DNA from 2 places in the Planococcus alkaliphilus genome. Region 1 is predicted to be linked to the other one. Evidence: a T-box and tRNA genes for the amino acid it is inferred to sense, from the RefSeq annotation. Region 1 holds a T-box; the other holds one or more tRNA genes.

Region 1 (4,399 bases):
CACCGCCTCCAAGAGCAGACGGTAAAAAGGCATTGATGTTCTCTTTATTAACAGCGACTCTAGACATTCCTGCTTTTCTCATAAAACTGCTTGGATCTTGATCGTTTATTTGAGAATAGAGGCGAATAGCCGGTAAGTTTTGTGATTCCGCTAAAGCGTTTCGGGCCGGCATGATGCCTTGCTCACTTGTGGAAATAAAGTTGCTTGGTGAATATGGTTTCTGGCCCGAAATGCGCTGGGTAAATTTCACATCGACTACTGGGCTGCCAGCTCCAATTTTTCCGAATTCTATTGCAGGACCATATACGAGCAGTGGTTTAACCGTTGAACCGATCGAACGGAAAGCCTGCGTGGCATGGTTCAATTTCTCAATTTCAAAATCGCGTCCGCCAACAAAGCTTAAAATTTTGCCAGTGCTGTTTTCGATCGTCATACTGCCGACTTGTACGGGATATTGCTTCTGGATCTCTTCTCCTTCTGCGTTGAGAGCAGGAGCTGTCAAAGTCGCACCATATGATTCATAGGACTGGGCCGCTTTTTTTTGTGCATCGAACATTTCCTTGTTGATCGTCGAGTAAATGCGGTAGCCATTCGAACGAACGGCACGGTCTGCCAAAATGGCATATTCTTCGTACAATTTATCATTTTCTTCTAATGTAGCAGGGTCGATTCCATTTTGTTCAGCGAGTACATCCATAATGATGCGGGAAGCACGTTTTTCAAGTTCCACTGTGATGTGAGGGTATTTCTCATAAGAACGCTGTTCGTCCAAACGGAAATCTTTTTTGATGTCATAAGCGATTGCTTCATCGTATTCTTTTTGGGTAATGTATTCTGTTTCCTTCATCCGGAATAGCACCGTCTTCATTCGGTCAATTCCGTGCTGCAATCCTTCATCGTCTTTCGGATCACCGTTCGATGTATAAGGCGTATAGCGGAAAGGCGCTTTCGGGATCCCGGCAATAAAGGCTGCTTGCGGCAAATTCAACTCACTTGCGGATACGTTGAACAAACCGTTTGCTGCAGTTTCAATCCCGGCAATATTCGCGCCGGAAGAGTTTCTTCCGTAAGGGATGATATTTAAATAGGCTTCTAAAATCTCATCTTTCGACATGAATTTTTCGAGGCGCATCGCAAGCAAAATTTCTTTGGCTTTTCGTTCGTAGGATACCTCATTGGTTAAAATTTGGTTCTTGATCAACTGCTGCGTCAATGTCGATCCGCCTGTTTGGCTGTCAGAGTTTGAAACATCTTGGAACAATCCACGGAAAATCGCTTTTGGCACGATTCCGTCATGTTCTAGGAAGTATTCATCCTCTGTCGCAAGAACCGCGTCAATTGCAAATTTTGAAACCTTATCGAGCTTTGTTTCTTTCCGTTCTAAATCAGTGCGTAATTTACCGATATAGACTTCGTTGTCAAAAAACATCTCAGAGGTTTCGGCATAGCTGTAAATTTCACCGCGCATTTCATCCGGCGTACGAAGTTTTTCTTCGTCCACCAGGGAAGCGAAATAACCGGCTCCAACGGAAGCGGCAAATACACCGCCGACGACAAATATAATTGCAAGCAAAATAGCTAAGTTCCATAGCACACCACTAGTGATGCTCAGTCGCTTTGCCCATTTTGCGGAAGTCCATCGATTGTAAGTTTCTTCGGTTTTCCTAAGGCCGTCCCTTATCTTTTCAAGCACTTTATCAACCTCCTAAAATCTCGCTTTATTATAGCATATTCACACAAAAGCAACTAAAAAGATTGACAATATGTCATAATAAAGTAAACTAACTAATATATTTTCATATTCAAACGATGAAGAGTCCGAAGTAGGCTTTGCAAAATTTGTAGAGAGAGCCGGTGGTTGGTGCAAACCGGTCAAAGTGCAGCAGCTGAATTACAGTCTTGGAGTTTACGGAAGTGCCCCGTACGGCACATATTGAGTCGGGAGAATCAGATTCTCCAAGCTGGGTGGTACCGCGCAAAAGCGTCCCTGCATGAATTTCATGCAGGGGCTTTTTTTATTAGCTGAAACAAGGAGGAAATGGAAATGGCAAATGCATTATTGGAAGATTTAAAGTGGAGAGGCTTGCTTTACCAGCAAACCGACGAAGAAGGCATGGAGAAATTGCTGGATGAACAGAAGATTTCGTTGTACTGCGGTGTAGACCCGACAGCGGATAGCATGCACATTGGCCATATCGTGCCGCTATTGACATTGCGACGTTTTCAGACGCACGGGCATCAGCCGATTCTTTTAGTCGGCGGAGCTACCGGCATGATCGGCGATCCCTCTGGAAGAAATGAAGAGCGCCAACTGCAGACAACGGAACAGATTGATAAGAACGTGGAAGGCATTAAAGTCCAAATGGAACAAATTTTTGATTTTGCTTCTGAAAATGGTGCGAAAATGGTCAACAACCGCGACTGGATAGGGCAGATGAGCATTATTGAATTCTTGCGCGACTACGGAAAATTGATTTCCGTGAATTACATGTTGGCAAAAGATTCGGTTGCATCACGTTTGGAACAGGGAATTTCTTTCACGGAATTCTCATATACATTGATTCAGGCAATTGACTACAACCACTTGTACAACCATTACAATTGCCGCGTTCAAATCGGCGGTTCTGATCAATGGGGGAATATCACATCAGGGCTTGAAGTGATTCGCAAAACACATGATGAAGAAGCGAAAGCTTTTGGCATCACGATTCCGTTAGTGACGAAAGCGGACGGAACGAAGTTCGGGAAGTCGGCAGGCGGCGCTGTTTGGCTCGATGCGAAAAAGACTTCTCCTTACGAGTTCTACCAGTTCTGGATCAATACAGCGGATGCAGATGTCATCAAATACTTGAAGATTTTCACATTCCTCGACCGCGAAGAAATTGAAGCTCTTGAAACCACAGTGGAAACGGAAGCGCATTTGCGTAAAGCGCAAACGGTTTTAGCTGAAGAAATGACCAAATTGATCCACGGCGAAAAAGCGCTTGAAGATGCGCAGCGCATCACGAAAGCCTTGTTCAGCGGAGATTTGAAGGCTTTATCAGCAGAGGAAATGCGCGCTGCTTTTAAAGATGTGCCATCAGTTGAACTCGCGAAAGAAGCGAAGTCGATTGTCGACTTGATCGTCGAAGCAGGCATTTCTTCATCCAAACGCCAAGCGCGGGAAGATGTCACAAACGGCGCAATTTCGGTAAACGGGGAAAAAGTCACCGACCTTGACTACATCATCGATGAAAAAGACCGGTTGGAAGATGCGTTTTCCATCATCCGCCGGGGCAAGAAAAAATACCATATGGTTCAGTTTAGTTAATAAATAAAGGCAAAATGCGGCTTCCATTGGGAAGCCGCATTTTTTTAATCCGCTTTTGTTTCAAGTGTTTTTTCTTTCTTCATCAATTGAATAAGCTGATAGCCGTCAGATGGGCGTCCGGCATATGGCCCCATCCATTTCGGATAGATGACCGGGATGGATGTACCGGCAAATAGCCAAAGATTCACATACATGAAACCTTTCGTGAAATTCTGCAGGTCCCAATTCGTCAGCTGATTTAAAGCGGCGAAAGACAAAAGTGCAAGGCTTAATGAAGCGGCAGGACCACCTGCCAAAAATAAGAAGCGTTGAATTTTTGATCGTTTTTCTTTCGGTTTTGAAAATGCACAAAATCCGTAATAAGCCCACCGGATATGAAACGAAACTTTTCCGAACCGAAAATTTTCTTTATTGCTGTCATCCAACGGACCTAGGTAGACGCTCACTTTTTCTTTGGATATCAGAGCACTGCCAATTGCATGCCCGGCTTCATGAAGAAGGACTGCAATCGGAAGGCCCGCCAAATAAATCAATACAAATGAAATCATGCCATCCCTCCTGGTCTTAATACGGAGCTAGAATCGAAAGGTTTCACCAGTAAATGGAAAAAGTCATAAAATGTTCACGAAACGAATATCTTGAAGTCAGGATAAGTCGTCTGACAACAAAAAAATACGTATTTATTATATGATAGGGGATGTGAATATAATTTATTGGAGGAATTTGAACAAATGAATGTATTAGTAGTAAAAGCGAACAACCGTCCGGCAACTGAAGGCATTTCAAGCAAGATGTACGAAACTTTCATGGAGTCGGTGAAAGATAATAAAGACTTGAACGTAACAACTTATGATGTGTACGAAGAAGATATGCCTTATTTCGGCCAAGATCTTTTCAATGCATTCGGCAAATTGCAAAATGAAGAAGAATTGACAGATATCGAACAACGTCTATTAGCAGCGAAGCAAAAAGCAATGGATGCCATTTCTGCAGCTGACCTTGTGGTATTTGCATTCCCATTATGGAATTTGACGATTCCTGCTAAATTGCATACATTTATCGACTATGTGTATGCCGCTGGATTTGCAT
Region 2 (4,399 bases), 280 kb from region 1:
ATAAGCTGCACTCTCTTTTAAATTCAAAGCGATATCCCCTAGTAGAACTGCAAACTTATCTTTTTTCTTGAAAGCCATTTTCTTACCTCCGCTAATTTCTAAAATAAATTCAAAGCTAGATTATGATAGCTCTTTTTAATCTTTTTTAATAGAACTTTAACCCCAACTTTACAAAACCTTAATAAAACAAACGATTATGAATTTCCTGTTTAATCTATTCGATTTTCTTTAATCTCCATTTCTGTAATAACGTAACGGCTGCTGATCTCCTTCGCCATTTAATCTGATCCCTGTTAAAGAGAACTTCTCAAATTAGCTAATTTAGTATAAAACATTCCATCAGAATTAGAAAGACTTTTATCTCTTAGAGCCTAGCCTGCATACAAATTGAAATCCATTTGTTTCTTTTTTTTAAACCTTCCTGATATTTTCCCTGGGTCCCGATAAACGGTTCTGTTCTATACAAATTCATCCTATGAAAAACTGCAGATGCGTACTTTTATTTCGCTCATTGCTGTTTAAACGGTTCTCCGTCAAATGTTGGGGTGAGGTGAAATTTTCCTCACTCTAACCAACGTGAACTCCCATATTCTTATACTTGTGTGTCAGTAGTATTTTGGCGCGGGCGCGTTCGAAATTCTGAAAGCCGAACGCGTTCCGCTTAATCACTTTTGTCAGGTTATTGATGCCTTCCAAGAAACCATTGGAATACTTGAACGAGAAGCTGTTCAAGATTTCCGTCTGCCAGTTTCGGAAGGTGCCCATGGCTTTCTGGAACTCGGGAATGCCCGCTTGTTCCACCAGCCGATAAAATTCCAGCAACGCTTCTTTGGTCTTGAGGATTTCCTCGGGATCTCTTTTTTTGCTTGCCTGAAACCACGTGCAATACGCTTCCTTCAGTTCGTATGCTCGTTTGAGCTCCTCATCCATTTCAAGATACCGCTTCAAGTACCAACGGTCCTTTTCGGTTAACTTCTCACTGTTTTTGTAAAAGACGTAGCGCATCCGTTTGCCTTTTTTGCGGTCATAGTCGTTCCAACTTTTCTGCACGCGTCTGCGGACCGCGTCCAGCGCCCAGTAAATGTACCGGCAGAAGTGGAAGCGATCGGCGATGATCACCGGTTTGCCGAGTGCTTTTTTGACCGCGGCTTTAAAGGAATGGCTCATGTCCATGACGACGATTTCCACCGCAGCTCCGTGCTGTTGGAGATACTGTTTGATCGTCTCTTTTTTCCGGTTGGGCAGGATATCGATCGGTTCTCTCGTTTCGCCATCGGCGATAATCAGTTGGTACTTTCCTTCACGGGTGTCGCCTTTGTATTCGTCGATGGCGATCACACGCGGTAATTTTGCGGTTTCAGTAACTTCCTGGAGCGCCACCAGATCGAAACGCCGAACGATGGTCGAAGCGGAAGCGCCGTATTGTCCGGCCACTTCCTTGAACGTTTTCGCCTTGACGCTGCGCACATGAACCGCTTGGTTCCACTCTTTTGAGAACCGTTGATAGCGGCCGATGAATGAATTCTGTTCGGCGAATTTCTTGCCGCACGCCCCGCATACGTAGCGTCTCTTCTTATAGAAAAGGTAAGTCTGGCGTTCAAACCATTTCAGGTGTTTGATCTTTTGGATCCGGTAATCGTGGACACGCCGGGTCTTCTCCTGGCAACGCGGGCAACGGTGTGCCTTCACTTCCAACTCCACATGCAGGGCCACCCGGTCCTCCACCTGTTCCATCTTCATGATTTTCACATCTTCTAATCCGGGAAATTTCATGGTAAAATTCAAGTGCACGCATCTCCTCTTCTTTACTTGTTATTCGACATTTCAAGTATAAAAGAATTTGGAGATTGCGTGTCTTTTTTTGGGCCGAATTGTTTCAACACCCCAACAATTAGTGTAGAACCAAAAAAAAAACCTTCAGCATCCGAAGATGTTGAAGGTTTTATGAAAGGACAGGCAGGTCCTTTGCAAGATACCGGCGGTCGGGGTCGAACCGACACTCCCGTGAAGGAACGGGATTTTGAGTCCCGCGCGTCTGCCAATTCCGCCACGCCGGCATAATATAAATGGAGGCGGCAACCGGACTCGAACCGGTGATAAGGGTGTTGCAGACCCATGCCTTACCACTTGGCTATGCCGCCAATTTTATGGAGCGGAAGACGGGGGTCGAACCCGCGACCTCCACCTTGGCAAGGTGGCGTTCTACCACTGAACTACTTCCGCAAAAGCTGGGGTACCTGGATTCGAACCAGGGCATGACGGGATCAAAACCCGTTGCCTTACCGCTTGGCTATACCCCAATAATAAGATGGGGCGGACGAGGGGAATTGAACCCCCGAATGCCGGAATCACAATCCGGTGCGTTAACCACTTCGCCACGACCGCCACTTTACTATTTTATATGTGCATTTAATTGAAATTAAAACATGGGGCGGACGAGGGGAATTGAACCCCCGAGTGCCGGAATCACAATCCGGTGCGTTAACCACTTCGCCACGACCGCCATCATATAATTTTAAAATTGGCAGGGGCAGTAGGAATCGAACCCACATCGGAGGTTTTGGAGACCTCTGTTCTACCGTTAAACTATGCCCCTAAAAACTGGTGGTGGGGGGCAGATTCGAACTGCCGAACCCGAAGGAGCGGATTTACAGTCCGCCGCGTTTAGCCACTTCGCTACCCCACCAAAAATGGTGCCGGAGAAAGGACTTGAACCCTCAACCTACTGATTACAAGTCAGTTGCTCTACCAGTTGAGCTACTCCGGCATGGAGATAAAAAATAAAAATATGGTGGGTCAGGACGGAATCGAACCGCCGACACTTAGAGCTTCAATCTAATGCTCTACCAACTGAGCTACTGACCCACATTTGAAAGATAAAAAATGGCGGTCCCGACCGGGATCGAACCGGCGATCTCCTGCGTGACAGGCAGGCATGTTAACCGCTACACCACGGGACCATTTGGTTGCGGGGGCAGGATTTGAACCTGCGACCTCCGGGTTATGAGCCCGACGAGCTACCGAACTGCTCTACCCCGCGATAATAATAATTGAGTTTATTTCCTATATTATAGAAGAAACTCATATTTACAAGTTTTGCTTATGTATTGTAAATGGTGGAGGATGACGGGATCGAACCGCCGACCCTCTGCTTGTAAGGCAGATGCTCTCCCAGCTGAGCTAATCCTCCAATTATATAATGGTGACCCCTACGGGATTCGAACCCGTGTTACCGCCGTGAAAGGGCGGTGTCTTAACCGCTTGACCAAGGGGCCATTAATTTGTATGTTCATTTGGATATTGCTACTGGCGGAGAGCAAGGGATTCGAACCCTTGAGACGGTTGCCCGCCTACATGATTTCCAATCATGCTCCTTCGGCCACTCGGACAGCTCTCCAAAAGAATGGCTCCGAAGGTAGGATTCGAACCTACGACCATCGCATTAACAGTGCGGTGCTCTACCACTGAGCTACTTCGGAATAATATTATCAGCCTGGCAACGTCCTACTCTCACAGGGGGAGACCCCCAACTACCATCGGCGCAAAAGAGCTTAACTTCCGTGTTCGGGATGGGAACGGGTGTGGCCTCTTTGCCATCACTACCAGACTAATATTTATTTTGAAAGACAAGTTTTATTATACCAATTCTGACCGGTATTTCAAGCTTTTTTTGAAAAAACTTTTGCCTTATTCTTTCAAAACTGGATATTCGACATTGAATACAGGAAACGCGCTCTTCAGAAAGCCATTTTGGTTAAGTCCTCGATCGATTAGTATTCGTCAGCTGCACGTGTCGCCACGCTTCCACCTCGAACCTATCTACCTCATCGTCTTTGAGGGATCTTACTTGCTTGCGCAATGGGAAATCTCATCTTGAGGGGGGCTTCGTGCTTAGATGCTTTCAGCACTTATCCCGGCCACACATAGCTACCCAGCGATGCCCTTGGCAGAACAACTGGTACACCAGCGGTGTGTCCATCCCGGTCCTCTCGTACTAAGGACAGCTCCTCTCAAATTTCCTGCGCCCGCGACGGATAGGGACCGAACTGTCTCACGACGTTCTGAACCCAGCTCGCGTACCGCTTTAATGGGCGAACAGCCCAACCCTTGGGACCGACTACAGCCCCAGGATGCGATGAGCCGACATCGAGGTGCCAAACCTCCCCGTCGATGTGGACTCTTGGGGGAGATAAGCCTGTTATCCCCGGGGTAGCTTTTATCCGTTGAGCGATGGCCCTTCCATGCGGAACCACCGGATCACTAAGCCCGTCTTTCGACCCTGCTCGACCTGTACGTCTCGCAGTCAAGCTCCCTTGTGCCTTTACACTCTGCGAATGATTTCCAACCATTCTGAGGGAACCTTTGGGCGCCTCCGTTACTCTTTAGGAGGCGACCGCCC

Evidence for each region. A T-box is a leader RNA that pairs with one kind of tRNA and senses whether it is charged. The one in region 1 lies ahead of tyrS (tyrosine--tRNA ligase), so its partner is inferred to be a tRNA-Tyr.
Region 2: it has a tRNA-Tyr gene. The T-box ahead of tyrS (tyrosine--tRNA ligase) is inferred to sense a tRNA for this amino acid. The anticodon was not compared.

The regions. Positions count from the first base shown of each region.
Region 1 is NZ_CM168060.1:1,326,030-1,330,428, forward strand. Features, by position in the region: gene AC2EXB_RS06905 (transglycosylase domain-containing protein) at 1-1,693, opposite strand, end outside; T-box leader at 1,801-1,992, shown strand; gene tyrS (tyrosine--tRNA ligase) at 2,045-3,310, shown strand; gene AC2EXB_RS06915 (hypothetical protein) at 3,355-3,858, opposite strand; gene AC2EXB_RS06920 (FMN-dependent NADH-azoreductase) at 4,042-4,399, shown strand, end outside.
Region 2 is NZ_CM168060.1:1,048,119-1,052,517, reverse strand. Features, by position in the region: gene AC2EXB_RS05425 (DUF47 domain-containing protein) at 1-78, opposite strand, end outside; gene AC2EXB_RS05420 (ISL3 family transposase) at 568-1,791, opposite strand; tRNA gene AC2EXB_RS05415 (tRNA-Leu) at 1,974-2,057, opposite strand; tRNA gene AC2EXB_RS05410 (tRNA-Cys) at 2,068-2,141, opposite strand; tRNA gene AC2EXB_RS05405 (tRNA-Gly) at 2,149-2,223, opposite strand; tRNA gene AC2EXB_RS05400 (tRNA-Gln) at 2,229-2,300, opposite strand; tRNA gene AC2EXB_RS05395 (tRNA-His) at 2,310-2,385, opposite strand; tRNA gene AC2EXB_RS05390 (tRNA-His) at 2,428-2,503, opposite strand; tRNA gene AC2EXB_RS05385 (tRNA-Trp) at 2,523-2,596, opposite strand; tRNA gene AC2EXB_RS05380 (tRNA-Tyr) at 2,603-2,686, opposite strand; tRNA gene AC2EXB_RS05375 (tRNA-Thr) at 2,692-2,767, opposite strand; tRNA gene AC2EXB_RS05370 (tRNA-Phe) at 2,790-2,865, opposite strand; tRNA gene AC2EXB_RS05365 (tRNA-Asp) at 2,885-2,960, opposite strand; tRNA gene AC2EXB_RS05360 (tRNA-Met) at 2,964-3,040, opposite strand; tRNA gene AC2EXB_RS05355 (tRNA-Val) at 3,115-3,190, opposite strand; tRNA gene AC2EXB_RS05350 (tRNA-Glu) at 3,201-3,275, opposite strand; tRNA gene AC2EXB_RS05345 (tRNA-Ser) at 3,308-3,397, opposite strand; tRNA gene AC2EXB_RS05340 (tRNA-Asn) at 3,405-3,479, opposite strand; rRNA gene rrf (5S ribosomal RNA) at 3,492-3,607, opposite strand; rRNA gene AC2EXB_RS05330 (23S ribosomal RNA) at 3,751-4,399, opposite strand, start outside.